Regions from separate parts of the Arthrobacter sp. B2I5 genome, predicted to be linked through region 3. Evidence: riboswitches for the same ligand, from Rfam matches in the RefSeq annotation. Region 3 holds a riboswitch; each other region holds the start of a gene.
What was found. Region 3 has a riboswitch for cyclic di-AMP ahead of QFZ60_RS16425 (C40 family peptidase). Riboswitches for the same ligand answer to the same signal wherever they lie in the genome.

Region 1 (5,174 bases), 1.6 Mb from region 3:
AAACCTGGACCTCCTGAAGCGGCTGGCGGACCATGCCATCAGCAGGCACTATCCGCACGCTGCCGAAGCCGAAAACCCCTACCTTGCGTTGTTCAGCTCCGTCGTCTCCGCCCAAGCAGAACTGGTGGCCCGGTGGATGCTGGTGGGATTCGTGCACGGTGTCATGAATACGGACAACATGACCATCTCAGGGGAAACCATCGATTACGGCCCGTGCGCGTTCATGGACGCGTTCAATCCCGCCGCCGTCTACAGTTCCATCGACGTCAGCGGACGCTACGCCTATGCCAACCAGCCAGTGCTTGCCGAATGGAACCTTGCCCGGCTCGCCGAGGCGATGCTGCCGCTCATCGACGAGGACCAGGAAAAGGCGGTTGCCCCGGCCGTGGAAGTGCTCGGCGGGTTCCGCGGACAGTACAGCAAGGCGTGGTCCGGCGGTATGAAACGCAAGCTGGGCCTGGGAAGCGGCGCGGAAAGCGGCGAGGACTCCTCAGCCCTGGTGGACGATGCCATCGCCATCCTGAAGGACGGCCCGGTGGACTACACCTTGTTCTTCCGTAACCTGGGCAAGGCCGCCCGGGGCGACCTCCGTCCCGTCCGCGGCATGGTCCTTGACCTGGCCGCGTTCGACGCCTGGGCGGAGCGGTGGCAGGCCATGGAACCCGATGCGGAACTGATGGACAGCGTGAACCCGGTCTACATTCCCCGGAACCACCTGGTTGAGGAAGCCCTCGCAGCTGCCACCGAAGGAAACCTCGCGCCCCTGCAGCAGCTGCTCGAGGCCATCGGTGCCCCCTTTACCGAACGTCCCGGGCTGGAACGCTACGCCGAGGGTGCCCCTGAAGAATTCGGCAACTACATGACCTTCTGCGGGACCTGACGGCTGGTGCCAGTGGGAAAACGACAGGAGGGCGGCGGCCGGGAATACCCGGCTGCCGCCCTCCTGTTGTGACTGGCTTCGCTGCCGCGAAGCGCCGCGGAGACTAGGCTACGCGGACTGCGGAGTAGCCGCCGAGCCAGCTGATGGAGTGGACCTCGGTGCTGTAGCCGTTGACGCCGCCACTGACAACCTGGCCGTCGCCGGCGTAAACGCCAACGTGGCCGGAGGTGATGATCAGGTCACCGGGGGCGGGGGCGCTGACAACGGTTCCGTACTGGAAGAACTGGGTGGGGGCCAGGTCGCCGACGGACTTGCCGACGGAGCGCAGGGCCTTTTCAACCATTGCGGTGCAGTCCTGGCCCACGCCAACCTGGCTGTAAGCCGATGCCAGGATGGCAGCGCCGGTTCCCGTGCCGGTGGAGGCCAGCGGGGTGGCGGAGGCGTAGGACATGTTCATGCCGGTGTTCGCCGGTGCGGTTGCGGCCGCGGCCTGGACCGGAGCTGCGGCAGGGGCCGGAGCCGGTGCTGCGGTATAGCCTGCGCCGGGGATCTGGATCTGGTCACCGGGGTAGATGATTGAGGACAGGCCCAGTCCGTTGGCGGACAGGACGTCGTTGAGGCTGACGCCGTAGGCGGCCGCGATGGCCCCGATGGTGTCGCCGGCTACGACGGTGTGGACGTTGCCTGCTGCGGCGGCGGGTGCTGCTGCCGGGGCTGCAGGTGCGGAGTACGCCTGGACGCTGGTGTTCTCAGTGGTGTCCGGACCGGTGACGCCTGCATGGGCCGGGGCTCCGACGCCGAATGCAATGCCTGACGCTGCAGCAACTGCGAGCGCCGGGCGGCCCAGCGAGCGGGCCTGGGACTTGGCGGTTACGGCGAGGCCCTCGAGCACAATGGAGCGGGCCGGAGTCGCGCGGTGACGGGCAGTAATGGAATTTTTTGACACGGTTGATCGCCTCTCCCATGCCTGCGGGGTGAGCTGTCGGGTTCGGGCTGGAGATGCCCGGCCGGTAGCGGCTCCGCAAGCGGAGCTCTACCGACTTAACCCCAAGGCCACAAGTGGCCGTGGAAACTTGGTTCCCCCGTCCCTGCCATCTGGAAACGGTGAATCCCATGATCAGCGGCAGGGCTCGGCATACTGATGGGAATGTCCCGTCTGAGAGGGACACCCAAAGACCATAACCCGCTCTCAGGGTCATTGTCACATTTGGATAACATACGAGGTTTTCCTCTCAATTCCGCAAACGTCTTGATGTACCTCGGATTTCGGCGCTGACCCCGCAAGACAGGAAACGGGCAAATGGCGCCGAAAGGGTAACAGTGTGGCTACAGGCCACTGCTTCACCGCGGCACCCGGCGGTAGGCTGCGGAACTATGCCCCTGTTCGTTACAAAGCGGCCGTTCCCGCTGTTCGCGGCCTGATGGCTGTCGCCCTGGCCGGCGCCACCGCACTGCCGGCCGCAGCAGAGGAGGGGCCGCCCGGCGGATACCCCTCCTGGGCAGAGGTGCAGCAGGCACAATCGTCCGAAGCGGCAAAGGCCGCGGAGATCACCGCGATCAACGGGCTGCTCAGCGGTCTCCAGGAGCAGTCGGAGGCGGCCGGGGATGCGGCGGTCCGGGCTGCCGCCGACCACGCCGCGGCGAATGCGGAGCTTCAGGTGGCTGCGTCGAAGTTGGAGACCGTGTCTGCGCAGGCAGCCCGCGCAGACGACCAGCTGGCCCGGTACCGGAAGGACATCGGCGCCCTGGCCGTCCAGTCGTACAAGACCGGCGGGACCAACACCGATTCTTCGTGGCGCTCGATGCCCTGGGGACCAACAGCACGCAAGGGCTCAACGTGGTCAAGATTTCAGGGGATAAGACTGCTGCGCTGGTGAATAAGGCGGCAGCGGCAGGAAAGGTTGCCGCTGCGCTCAGGGAACAGGAACAGCTTGCCAGGAGTGAGCGGGAACGGCTGTCCGGGGAGGCGAGGGCCAAGTCCGAGGCCGCCCGTTCCGCCCGGGACGCATTGGACCGCCAGGTGGCCGGGGAACAGCAGCACGGTGGCGGGCTGACTGCCCAGCTTGCCGCCCTGAGGGGTACGACGGCGGCCCTTGAGGGGGAGTATCGCCAAGGCCAGGCAGCGCGGGCGGCCTACGAGGCGGCCCAGGCGGCCAAGCGCGCCGCCGCGGAGGAGCAAGCCCGCCGCCAGGCCGAAGCTGCCGCCAAGGCCGCAACGGCTGCCGCCCGGCAGCCCCACCAGCCCGGCGCCCCAGCTGCCACTGGCGCTAATCCCGTCCAGGTGGATCCGGCACCGGCCAATTCGGCACCGGCCGCGCCTGCCAACCATCAAGCTCCTGCCGTTCCGGATGCGCCTCCAACGGCGCCGGCCCTGCCAAGCCCGCCCGCCGTCGTCGTTCCTTCCGTTCCCGGTGGAGCTGTCAACGATCCGGCCGGGGCGAAAAGCTACGCGTCCGGACGCCCTGCTGCCTTTGGATGGGGCCAGGACCAGTTCCTGTGCCTGGCCCGGCTGTGGACCAAGGAATCCAACTGGCTGACCACCGCCACCAACGCCTGGTCCGGAGCTTACGGGATTGCCCGGGCGCTGCCGCCGGGCAAGTATGCCAGCGCCGGCAGCGACTGGCTGACCAGCTACGGGACGCAGGTCGAATGGGGCCTTGGCTATATCCGTGACCGCTACGGTTCGCCCTGCGGGGCGTGGAACCATTCCACGTCCCTGAACTGGTACTGACTGACGCGCTAGGCTTTCCCCATGCCAGATTTCGAACGGTTCCGTCTGCTGCTCGAAGAGGAGCGGGCGCGGCGGGTGGCGCTGCTGCCGGTGCTGCGCGCAGACATCGCCGCGGCGAATTCGGCCCGCCAGGATTCGAACGTCGACGACGAGCATGATCCGGAGGGCGCCACGATCGCCTTCGAACTTTCGCAGGCATCGGCGCTCCTGAAGCAGAGCTCGGCCGGCCTGGACCAGATCGAAGCGGCCCTGGCAAGGCTGGCCGGGGGAAGCTACGGAACCTGCGCCGTCTGCGGGGAACCCATCGCCGAAGGAAGGCTCGAGGCACGCCCCTGGACCCCGTTTTGCATCCTGCACGCCTCCTCGGGGCGCGGACGGTGACGGAGATGGCGGACGTTGTGTCCGCTGCGGCGGATTTCGTGGACCGGACCCTGCAGAACGAAGGCGCCTGGTACCGCGCAGACGACGTCGGCAACCGGCTGGGCGGCGTGCTGGCCTCCTACGGTTCCTCCATAGGGGCCGTCCGCGGCACGGTCCGCGACGCCCTCCGCAAGTTCAAGGACCTGGACCACGATGGAACCGTGATGCTTGCCTCCGCCCTGTGGGGGCAGCCAAGGCCCGGATCGCGCCCCGTTTTCGAGCGCCGCCTGGCCGCCGTCGTGCTGCTGCAGTCAAAGGTGCGCCTGCTCAGGCATTCGGACCTGACCCGCCTGGAAGGCTTCCTTCGCTCAGCCCAGGCAGCGGACCTCACGGAGCCTCTGCTCTCCGATGTCCTGGTGCCGCTGCTGGCAGGGCTGGGGGAGCGTGAACGGCAGCGGGCCGGCGTGGTGCTGGCGCGGTGGCGGGAGGACCCGGACCCCGAACTGCGGGCGGCGGCCGGTGCCCTGTCAAAGGAATTGACCCTGTAAATTGAACCTCTCAACAGGCCAAACAAGGAGATCCACATGAATGAGCCGTTTGACCTTGAGCGCTTTGTTGCCGCGCAGAACACCGGCGGAGCCTATGAGCAGGCGTTGGGGGAGCTGCAGGTCGGCAGGAAGTCCGGGCACTGGATGTGGTTCATCTTCCCGCAGATTGCCGGGCTGGGGCAGAGCGCCATGTCGCGCAAATTTGCCATTTCGTCCCTGGCTGAAGCCCGGGCGTACCTTGACCACGAGGTGCTGGGACCGCGGCTGCTGGAGTGCGCTGTGGTCCTGGCCAACCACGCCGACCAGTCAGCCGAGGACATTTTTGGCGGCATCGACGCGAAGAAACTCCGCTCCTCCATGACACTGTTTCTCCGGGCGGCACCCGGAGAAACAGTGTTCAAGACGGTCCTGGCCCAGTTCTTCAACGGCGAACCCGACCCCGCCACCGACGAGCTCCTGGCGGACCGGGACGCGGCCGGCTGACCGCGCCCGGGACCGCCGTGGGAGCTGTTAACGCCGTGGGAGCTGTTAACGCCGTGGGAGCTGTTAAGGAGTGGGGCTGCCTCCGTTGACGTTCAGCGTTTCGCCCACCACGTAGCTGGACTCCGGGGACGCCAGGAAGACGTAGGCGGGGGCCAGCTCGGCAGGCTGGCCG
Region 2 (5,174 bases), 160 kb from region 3:
CCGGCCTCCCACCGCTTCACGAGTTCCAGGCAGATTTCCGGGGGGTCCTGCATATCGCTGTCAAGGACAATGACGGCATCGCCGGTTGAAGCATCCAGGCCAGCCGTTACTGCCAGCTGATGTCCGAAGTTACGAGCAAGGTCGATGATGGTGACGCGCTGGTCTCGGTCCTGGAGGGCAGTAAGCAGGTTCAGCGAGTTGTCCGTGCTGCCGTCATTGATGAAAATCATCTCGACACCGTAATTGAGCACTGACGCAACGGCGTCTAAGCGCTCGTACAACCGCGGTATATTTCCCTCCTCATTGTAAATAGGAAGGACAAACGTGACGTTCCTGCTACCGTCTCCGGACATGGAAGTGCTCCCCTGAAAGCCTGCTCTTGCTGGTCTTGGTCTGCGATATTGAGCCGCAGCGACCAAACGCCCCGGAGATACGTGCTCCTCTGACATTCGGTTTACCCGGACCATCGTATCCTTTGGTGGGGACATCAGGGCCCTCGACCAAGGCTAGAGACTGCTGCGGTGCGCCGCGAAAAACTCCCGCAGCACCAAGGCGCATTCTTCTTCGCGGACCCCGGGGTACACCTCAACCCAGTGGTTGAGCCGGCGTTCCCGGAGGATATCGAACACGGATCCCGCGGCACCGGCCTTCTCGTCCCAGGCCCCAAAGACAACCCGGGGGATCCGGGCCAGGACAATCGCGCCCGCACACATGGCGCAGGGTTCCAGGGTGACCACCAGCGTGCAGTCGGACAACCGCCAGCCGTCGCCACTGCCGCCCTCGAGCCGTGCCCTCTCCTTCAACCGCGCGGCTGCCTCCCTGATGGCCACCACCTCGGCGTGGGCTGTGGGGTCGCCCAGCTCCTCCCGCTGGTTCCGTCCGGAACCCAGCACATCGCCGTCGGGCCCTATGACCACGGCGCCGATGGGCACATCCTCCGTAGCCAGCGCGCGGCGGGCCTCCGCAAGGGCAAGGCCCATCCAGGCGTCGTGTTTCTTTTCGGGCAACCGCATGGCTCAATGATAGTTTCGGGGTTAGTCAGGTTACTTGCCGATGCCGGGAGGCACCATGGACACTCTGAGGGACCGCCTAGGTACTTGGTTCAAACCGTACGCGGCGCTGATCCTCACCATTCTGGTGGGCGGTGTGGTCATCGTGTCCCTGGCGCTGCTTGGGTCCGAGGTCTACGACGACGTGGTGGACTCCGCCGGGCTGGCCAACCTGGACAAACCTGCCCTGTCGTTCGCCGAGACCCTGCGCAGCCCCTGGCTCGATGCGCTTGTCACGGGGTTCACCAACATCGGTGGCGGCATCGGAATGCCGATCCTTGCCAGCATCCTCACGGCATGGCTGACCTTCCTCAGCCGGAACTGGCGCCCCCTGGTGCTGATCGGCGGTGCAGCGGCAGCCTCCGTCAGCGCCACCACCTTCGGCAAGAAGCTGGTGGGCCGTACCCGCCCGGACCACGCGGACGCCGTTCCCCCGTACGAGGATTCGCCCTCCTTCCCCAGCGGGCACACCTTGAACACGACCGTGGTGATCAGCCTGGTGATCTACCTCATTTGTCTCCAGTTCCATACGATGCGGGTGCGCGTCAGCGCCATCACCGCCGGTTCCCTCTTCATCATCGCCATGGGACTGAGCCGGGTCTTCCTGGGCCACCACTGGCTGACGGACGTCATGGCCGGGTGGATCCTGGGACTGGCCTGGGTGGCCATCGTCATCCTGGCCCACCGGCTGTTCCACCTGGTCCGCAGGCGCGAACACATCGGCGCAGCGCCGTCGTTCGACCGTCCCATTGTCCGCGACGTGGTGGCCGAGGAACTCCACGACGGCGGATCTTCCGGACGTGGGAAGGGCAGCGCCGGGTGATAGTTTTGGGGGATGCGCACTCTCGTTGTTGACCACCCCCTGGTCGCCCACAAGCTCACCGTCCTGCGGGACAAGAACACGCCGTCGCCGGTCTTCCGCCAGCTGACGGAAGAGCTGGTAACCCTGCTGGCGTACGAAGCAACGCGGGAGGTCCGCACAGAGCCGGTCACCATCCAGACGCCGGTCAGCACCACCATCGGCACCGCGTTCACCAAACCCACCCCGCTGGTGGTTCCCATCCTCCGCGCGGGTTTGGGCATGCTGGAGGGCATGACCAAGCTCGTTCCCACCGCTGAGGTGGGCTTCCTGGGCATGGCCCGGGACGAGGAAACGCTGGACATCATCACCTATGCCGAGCGCCTGCCGGAGGACCTCACCGGCCGCCAGGTCTTCGTCCTGGACCCCATGCTGGCCACCGGCGGAACCCTGCGCGAGGCCATCAAGTTCCTGTTCAAGCGCGGCGCCTCCGACGTCACCTGCATCTGCCTGCTGGCCGCTCCCGAGGGCCTGGCCCGGCTGGAAGAGGAACTGTCAGGGGCCAACGTGCACATCGTCCTGGCCTCCATCGACGAGAAGCTCAACGAGAAGTCCTACATCCTCCCCGGCCTGGGGGACGCCGGCGACCGCCTCTACGGCATCGCCGGGTAGATTTCACCCTTTTTCAAAACAGTTCCCGCCGCTAGCCTGTGCGGATGGACTGGAAACTCGAGCTTGTCTTTCTCCCCGTGTCCGACGTTGACCGCGCCAAGGACTTTTACGTCAACAAAGTGGGCTTTAACGCCGATTTCGACGAGCGGCCCTCCGACTCCATCCGCTTCGTGCAGCTGACGCCGCCCGGTTCGGCCTGCTCCATCTGCATCGGCGAAGGCCTCACCGACGCCCCTCCCGGCACCGGTTCCAACCTGCAACTGGTGGTTAACGACATCAAAGCCGCCCATGACCACCTGAAAAACAACGGCGTGGAGGTCAGCGACGTGGACGTGCAGGATTGGGGCCACTTCGTCTACTTCGCCGACCCCGACGGTAACAAGTGGGCTGTCCAGTACATCCCCTGGCGGAACACCGGACAGGACGCCGGGCAAACTGCCGGTTAACCACAAACGCGGGCCGCATCATGATGATGCGGCCCGCGGTTGAAGCTGGTTGCCTAGTACCAGTTGTGCGCCAGGTGGAAGTTCAGGGCGCCGCAAGGTGACTGGTAGCGCTCCTTGATGTAATCCAGGCCCCAGTTGATCTGGGTGCGGTAGTTGGTGAGGTAGTCCGCGCCGGCGCTGGCCATCTTCTCGGCAGGCAGGGACTGGACAATGCCGTATGCCCCGCTGCTGGCATTGGTGGCCGTGGTGGTCCAGTCCGATTCCTTGGTCCACAGCGTCTGCAGGCACTGCATCTGGTCCGGTGCCCAGCCAAAGGTCCCCAGCTGGCTGGCGGCGTACGCCTGGGCGCCGGCGGGATCGTTGACCGCGACGACGGGAGCCGGCTCGGGTGCGCGGGCGGGCTCGGGAGCGGGCGCCGGGGCAGGGGCGGGCGCTTCGGGCGCGGCCGGTGCTGCAGCAGGAGCCGGTTCCGCTGCCTGCGGTGCCACGCTGATGGCGGCGGGAGCGGGGCTGGCTGCCGGGTTGGAACGGATTTCGCTCTTCTCGATGCTCATTTGAGCGTCTGACGCTGCAGTGGAAGAGTTGGACCCGGTGGATGACACCGGAGTCATACTGCTGGTGGCCTGTCCTGCCGCGCCAACCCCCACCAGCACCGCACAGGATGCTGCAAGGACGGCCGCGCGCTGGCCCAGGGTGGTCTTCTTTGCCTGCTGCTTGGCCCGGTGTTTAGCCCTGGCCTGCAGCAGACGTGCTTCTGCCGTGTTTTTGGACATGATTGATCGCCTCTCACACCTGCGGAGTTAGCTGTCGGGTTCGGATGAGGGCATCCGGCCGTACGGAAAGATCACGTACTGGCTTAACCCCAAGGGCATTCAGTGCCCGGGACGGTGGGTCCCCCGCCTCTGCCGTAGCTCAATCGGAATCCGGGGAAGCGGCAGAGCTTGGCGTCAACCCGGGATATGCGGCCCGAACGGGGACCGCACCCAATCGACGGTACAGGAAGAACACGCCAAAGTCACATTTAGGTAACGGAAGTCACGGGAACCAGCGCGTCGAATTGCGGACTTCCTGCGGCCTATGTCGTTTTTACCGTTCTGCACATACCTGAGCGTTACCTGGCCAATGGTGTCCTACCGGGTGAGTTGGTACATGGTGGAGTTGCCTACGGACTGGGCATGGAAGTTGGCATGGACCCACGCAGCAACCTCGGAGTTGCCGCTGCGGCCGCCCATGCCGCCCCCGCCCATACCGCCGCCGCCTTCGATGAAGTAGCCGATCTCTCCTTTGGCCACCATGGCCTGGAACCCGGCGAGCGTGGGGTATGGGTCACCGCCGTTCCAGCCGCCCAGGGCAATGACGTCCGTGTTGGTGGCGAGTTCCAGGCTGGCTGCCTGGCTGGCGCCGGACACAATCGCCGACCATTTTGTGGTGGTACCCGCCAGAAGTGCCGTCACTGCGGCATCTGCCGTTCCTTCACCCGGGCCGCCGGATCCATCCGCGGCACCGCCGGGGCCAGTTGCACCGTCGAAACCACTGGAGGGATCAAGCCCGCCAGCGCCTGGGGCAGAGTCCATAGCGGCGGCATCCCTGCCGCCTGCCCGGTTGCCGCTGAACCCAGCGGCCCGGTTCCCGAAGCCGCCCGCCGACGAACCCGCGGGCCCCGACGTGGGAATGGAGCCTGAGTGTGCGGAGGCAGCGGTGGCGAGGGTCCAGGCGCCGGTTCCGAGTCCTCCGGCCAGGAGGGATAGGACGACGACGGCGGCCGCGCCGGCGCGCCGGAACCGTCCGGAGGTGCCCAGTGCGTCGAGGCGGAGGAGGATTGCGGCGGCCGCGAGGACACCCAGGGCGATGATGGTGACGCGAAGCCAGGGGAGCCACGATGCGTCGCGGCCCAGCAGGACGGCGGACCAGATGGAGGTGCCAAGGATGGTGGCGGCCAGGACGGTCCGGGCCGGCCAGTAATCCCGGCCACGCCACAGTTCCACGCTGCCGATGCCCACCAGCGCTGCGACCGCCGGAGCCAGTGCCACTGAGTAGTAGGGGTGGACGGTGCCGCTCATGAAGCTGAACACACCCGCGGTGACCAGGAGCCAGCCGCCCCACAGGATCAGTGCCGCACGGCCCGGGGAGGTCCTGACTTCGCGGCGCGTGAACCACAGGCCCGCCACCAGCAGGACCAGGGCGGCAGGCAGCAGCCAGGACACTTCG
Region 3 (5,174 bases):
CCCCGCGACCTGCATCGCGACGCGCGCCGCCGCCGGGGTCCCTTCCGGCAGATGACGGAGTTTGCCGCCGCCAGCGGCATCGGCCAAAAAGCCGGTATTGCCCTCGCCGCAACGGGCCTGGTGCTGACGGTTACGGTGCCCGCCACGAGTCCCGTCATGGCCACGGACGCCGCCGGCAGTACCCCCATGGCTGCTTCCGCCGTCAGCCCGCAGCCGCAGATTTCCGCCGATATCGGAGCCCAGGTCGACTTCAGCCGCTCCGCCGTGGTGACGCAGGCGGACCCGGACGGGAAGCTGAAGCAGCTCCTGAGCGCGCAGTCCGCCGGCTCCGTCACGCGTGCCGCTTCGGCCGGCACCCTGGCTGCACCCCTCGGGTCCCTCGCCACCGCTTCGCCCTTCGGTTACCGGGTCAGTCCCATCACCGGAGGTTCCGGAGACTTCCATAGGGGCCAGGACTTCGTGGCGCAGTGCGGCACCTCGGTCCTGGCGGCCGCAACAGGGACGGTCACCTTCGCGGGCTGGCACCAGTTCGGCGGCGGAAACCGGGTGGTCATCGACCATGGCAATGGGCTGGAAACCACCTACAACCACCTCTCGTCCTTCAGCGTCAAAGTCGGCCAGACCGTCTCCCGCGGGGATGTCGTGGCACTGAGCGGCACCACCGGCGCGTCCACCGGCTGCCACCTGCACTTCGAGGTCCAGGTCAATGGTGAAGTGGTCGATCCAATGGGCTGGCTGTAACCGAATGATTGCTCACTCTCAGATCATCGTGACCCGTCGTGACCTGAATGTGACATTGAAACAAAACTGCTGTACCGTCTAACTCGCGTCAACTTTTCCGAAGTTGACGCTCTTGAGTGGATTGCCTAACTCTGCCACCGCTCAAGGTCCGTTCGCATTTCATCGTCTGGCAGGGGCGGGGGAACCAATTTTGGCCTTCATTTCCAGAAGGCCTTGGGGTTAAGTCACAAAGCTTCCCAGGAAGCAGCGTGGCCGGGTGACTCCCATCCGAATCCGACAGCTCACCTCGCAGGCATTGGGAGAGGCTACCTTCGTGTCTTCACGCCATCATTCTGCGCGCCACCGTGCACAAACGGTTCGCACCAACCCCCTGGACGCCATGTCCAAGGCTGTCAGTGCAAATGCCGGGACCGTAGGCCGCCAGGCTGCCGTTGTGGCAGCGGCTTCGGGCCTCATCCTGAGCATGGGCCTGCCCGCCACGGCAGCTGACACCACTGCCGGTGTCTCTGCCTCCACCGAGTCCGGTTCGGCCCAGACGGCACTCGCCGTCACCGCTGCCCCCACGGCCACGGTGTCCTTCGAGCGTCCGGTCGTCAAGACCACCGCCGCTCCCAAGGTTGAGGCGGTACGTACCCAGTCCACGGCAGCAGCCAACCGCGCGGCCAACACCGCCACTGCAGGCCAGGAGGCGTCCCCGGCCGCAAAGGCGGAAGAGTCCGTATCCGCTGCAGCAACCTCGGGCATTGCCGCCATCGCCTACACCGGCATCGGCCACTCCTACGTGTGGGGCGGCACCAGCCCCGTCACCGGCTGGGACTGCTCCGGTTTCGTGCAGTGGGTTTACGCCCAGGCCGGAATCAGCATCCCCCGCACCAACGCGTGGAGCATCATGACCCCCACCTCCGCACCGCAGCCGGGTGACCTGGTTGTCCAGAACGGTGGCGCGCACGTCGGCATCTACGTCGGCAACGGCATGATGATCAGCGCCCTCAACCCCTCGCAGGGCACGCTGCTCCACTCGCCCGCAGCCACCGGTTCCTCCACGTACTACCACTACAGCAAATAGTTCTTGGGCAACACGTTCCAAGGGCTTTTTCTTTGCCCAAAGCTTCTTCGCTAAAAACCACATCCCCGTTCGGGACGCGCCGGCGTACCCCCAAGATGCCGGCGCGTCCAAGACCCTTCGCCTGCCCACCTGCGGTTCGAGGGAAAAACGAAAGAGAGAACTGATGACGACTCGTGCCACCGCACGGCATCGCGCCGAGGTCACCAAAACCAACTCAATCGCTGTCATTGCCAAGGCTGTCAGCGACAACGCAGGCGGCATGGGCCGCCAGGCAGCGGTCATCGCTGCGGCTTCCGGCCTGGTCCTGACCTCCGGCATCGCGGCCAACGCTGCCGACGCCAACGTCAAGCGTGATTCCGCGCCGGCCTCCGCGCTGGAAGTTGGATCCGCCGTCGACGCCCCGATTTCCGCGGCTTCCACCATCTCCATCAGCTACGAGAAGCCTGCCGTGACCACCACGCCGGCTCCCGTCGTCGAGCCTGAGCCCGAGGTCGAGGTGCAGGAAGCCGCTCCCGCTCCTGCGGCGCAGCCCGCTGCTGCCCCCAAGGTCACGGCCAAGGTTGCCACCGCCGCCGCTCCTGCCGCTCCTGCAGCCCAGGCATCCGCCAGTGGCAAGGGTGCCGCCATCCTCTCCGCCGCGTACGCACAGCTCGGCGTGATGCAGGACTGCACCATGCTGGTCACCAATTCGCTGGCCGCCGTCGGAATCCACTTCCACGACTGGCCCGCCGGCTACCTGTCCCTGGGCCGCACCGTCAGTGCAGCCGAGGCACAGCCGGGCGACCTGATCTACTACGCTGACGGCGGCGCGGGCATGGCCCACATTGCTGTCTACGCCGGAAACGGCATGGCCGTCCACGGCGGCTACAACGGAAACCAGACGGTGGTCTTCAGCGCAAACGTTGGGTCCGGCCCCGTCTTCATCCGCGTCAACTAGGCATTCCGACGCTGGCGTGAACGGCCGCCAGCCTCAAAATGTCCCAAAGACCCCCGCCCATGAGGTGGGGGTTTTTGGTGTTTAAGAGGGGTGCCGCCGGCGGGGGCGAACGCCTCCTGACGTGTCAGCCGCTGATTGGCTCCCGGGCGGAGATTACCTGATTCTGCATTTCTTTGTTTACTCTTGTGATGTCGATCCATAGCCCGGACATGCCGAGGGCAGCCGGCCCTCGTGCCCCTGACGGGTGCGGCCGTGAAGAGGTAAGTGCATGCGCACTCTCGTTCTGAATGCTGGATATGAACCGCTGGCGGTTATTACTTTCCGCCGGGCGCTGGTGCTTGTGCTGACAGGCAAGGCCAGTGTGGTGGCCGAAGGGGACGACCCCGTGGTGGGCCCCACCGACGTCCTGGGGCGCCCGTCCGTGATCCTCCTCAACCGCTACATCCGACCCCGGTACAACCATTCCACTGCCGTCAGCCGCAGGGGAGTGCTCCGGCGCGATGGGCATAAATGCGCCTACTGCGGGAAGGCTGCGCACACCATTGACCACGTGCATCCGAAATCCAGGGGCGGGGCAGATTCGTGGGAGAACCTGGTGGCCGCCTGCCTGAGGTGCAACAACGTCAAAGGCGACCACACTCCCGCCGAGATGGGATGGACCCTGCGGTTCGTGCCGGCACCTCCGCATGGAACCATCTGGCAGATCAAGGAGCTGGAGAAACCCACACCGGCGTGGGATCCCTTCCTGCTTCCGGAACGCGCTGCCTGACCCGCTGCTCCCGCAGTGACCTGTCTGCGGCGTGACTTGTCTTTTCGCCCTGACCTCTCAGGCCGCCCTGATCCCACATGCTGCCGGCCGGCGCGCCGGTAGCTAGGCTGGGGGAGTGGAAGTGAACAGCCCTGCCTTTGACGCCCTGGTCCTGGCCGGCGGGAGGTCATCACGGCTGGGAGGCATGCCCAAGCAGTCGCTGGTCTTCCAGGGCCAAACCCTCCTGGAACGGGCTGTGGCTGCTGCCGCGGGAGCCGGGCTTACTGTCGTCGTGGGCGACACGGAGTTCCTGCCGCAGCGGCCATCGGTCGCGCAGTCCCTGCCGGCCTTGCCTGCCAACCTTCTGACCTGCCGGGAGGAACCACGCTTCGCCGGTCCCGCGGCTGCCATCGCCGCCGGTCTGGAGGCGCTGGCGGCCCACCACGCCCGGACGGGCAACGGCGGCGGACTGCCCTACACCCTGGTGCTCGCCTGCGATATGCCGTTGGCATCCCAAGCGGTGGCCGTGCTGCAGCACGCATTGGTCGCCTCCATCGAAGGGGCGTCCGGAGGTGTCATGGCTTGTGCCGAAGACGGCAGGGCCCAACCGCTGGCAGGTTTTTACCGCACGTCCGAGTTAACTAAAGCCTGTAAGGCCCTTGCGGCCCGCGACGAGTTGGTCAACGGCTCTGTCAGGGCGCTCCTTGCTAGTCTGGACGTGCAGCTTGTCACAGTCCCTGCCGGGTCCACCGCCGATGTGGATACCTGGGATGACGTTGCCGCGCTGGGGATTGCCGCCGGGAACCAGCGTGATGGCCAGGACCGGCATTCGGGCGGAGCAAACGTGGGAGGCAATTCGTGAAGAGCCAGGACGAAACGCTGGAAGAGTGGTGCAGGGCCCTTCTCCAGGCGTACAAGCTTGAGGATGTCCAGGTGGATGTCAACGCTGTGCTGGCGCTTGCCGGTGTTGCCGCCCATGCTGTAGTCCGTCCCGCTGCCCCGCTCACCACTTTTATCGCCGGGTTCGCTGCAGGCCTGGCTGCCGCTCCCGGCAGGGAAATGGATGCCGAAGCAATGGACGCGGCATTGGCCGTTGCCCGCACGCTGGCAAAGGACTACGAGGCTGAGGCCGCCGCCGGGACTCCCGGCGAATGACTGCAGAACCCCAGGGCGATCTTGAGGCACCACCTGGCAGTGACGTGGTCCCCCCGGCCGGCACAACCGAACCGGCAGCGACTGAACCCGGTACCGCTGAACCCGATATGACTGAACCTGGTACCGCTGAACCCGGTACCGCTGGACCAGGTACCGCTGAACCCGATATGACTGAACCTGGTACCGCTGAACCCGGTACCGCTGGACCAGGTACCGCTGAACCAGGCACCGGAGGATCCGGGGCTCCGGATGCCCGGTCGGCTGAAGAAGGGCATGCGGACCATCACCATCTGGCCCATACCTGGGAAGAAGCACGGCGGGCTGCGTTCGATGCCGCAACACCGATTCCCCCGGGGCCGGTGCCCCTGCGGATCGCCTTGGGCCGCAAACTCGACCGCGACATCGTTGCCCTCCAGGACATGCCCCACTACGCCTCATCAGCCATGGACGGCTGGGTGGTCAACGGAAGCGGCCCCTGGATACCGGTGGAGCCCGGCACCCGGCTGGCGCCGCACCAGGCCAGCCCC

Region 1: another riboswitch for cyclic di-AMP. It lies ahead of QFZ60_RS09080 (LysM peptidoglycan-binding domain-containing protein); the one in region 3 lies ahead of QFZ60_RS16425 (C40 family peptidase).
Region 2: another riboswitch for cyclic di-AMP. It lies ahead of QFZ60_RS17070 (hypothetical protein); the one in region 3 lies ahead of QFZ60_RS16425 (C40 family peptidase).

The regions. Positions count from the first base shown of each region.
Region 1 is NZ_JAUSYF010000001.1:1,894,854-1,900,027, forward strand. Features, by position in the region: gene QFZ60_RS09075 (YdiU family protein) at 1-880, shown strand, start outside; gene QFZ60_RS09080 (LysM peptidoglycan-binding domain-containing protein) at 984-1,826, opposite strand; cyclic di-AMP (ydaO/yuaA leader) riboswitch at 1,830-1,997, opposite strand; gene QFZ60_RS09085 (hypothetical protein) at 2,203-2,757, shown strand; gene QFZ60_RS09090 (hypothetical protein) at 2,718-3,611, shown strand; gene QFZ60_RS09095 (TraR/DksA C4-type zinc finger protein) at 3,633-3,992, shown strand; gene QFZ60_RS09100 (DNA alkylation repair protein) at 3,998-4,519, shown strand; gene QFZ60_RS09105 (DUF1810 domain-containing protein) at 4,556-5,002, shown strand; gene QFZ60_RS09110 (glucose 1-dehydrogenase) at 5,066-5,174, opposite strand, start outside.
Region 2 is NZ_JAUSYF010000001.1:3,691,977-3,697,150, reverse strand. Features, by position in the region: gene QFZ60_RS17095 (glycosyltransferase family 2 protein) at 1-353, opposite strand, end outside; gene QFZ60_RS17090 (nucleoside deaminase) at 507-1,013, opposite strand; gene QFZ60_RS17085 (phosphatase PAP2 family protein) at 1,069-1,872, shown strand; gene upp (uracil phosphoribosyltransferase) at 1,885-2,520, shown strand; gene QFZ60_RS17075 (glyoxalase superfamily protein) at 2,565-2,966, shown strand; gene QFZ60_RS17070 (hypothetical protein) at 3,020-3,739, opposite strand; cyclic di-AMP (ydaO/yuaA leader) riboswitch at 3,745-3,905, opposite strand; gene QFZ60_RS17065 (glycosyltransferase family 39 protein) at 4,097-5,174, opposite strand, start outside.
Region 3 is NZ_JAUSYF010000001.1:3,533,740-3,538,913, reverse strand. Features, by position in the region: gene QFZ60_RS16430 (M23 family metallopeptidase) at 1-741, shown strand, start outside; cyclic di-AMP (ydaO/yuaA leader) riboswitch at 854-1,050, shown strand; gene QFZ60_RS16425 (C40 family peptidase) at 1,121-1,807, shown strand; gene QFZ60_RS16420 (NlpC/P60 family protein) at 1,971-2,744, shown strand; gene QFZ60_RS16415 (HNH endonuclease) at 3,013-3,513, shown strand; gene QFZ60_RS16410 (molybdenum cofactor guanylyltransferase) at 3,629-4,354, shown strand; gene QFZ60_RS16405 (DUF6457 domain-containing protein) at 4,351-4,647, shown strand; gene QFZ60_RS16400 (molybdopterin molybdotransferase MoeA) at 4,815-5,174, shown strand, end outside.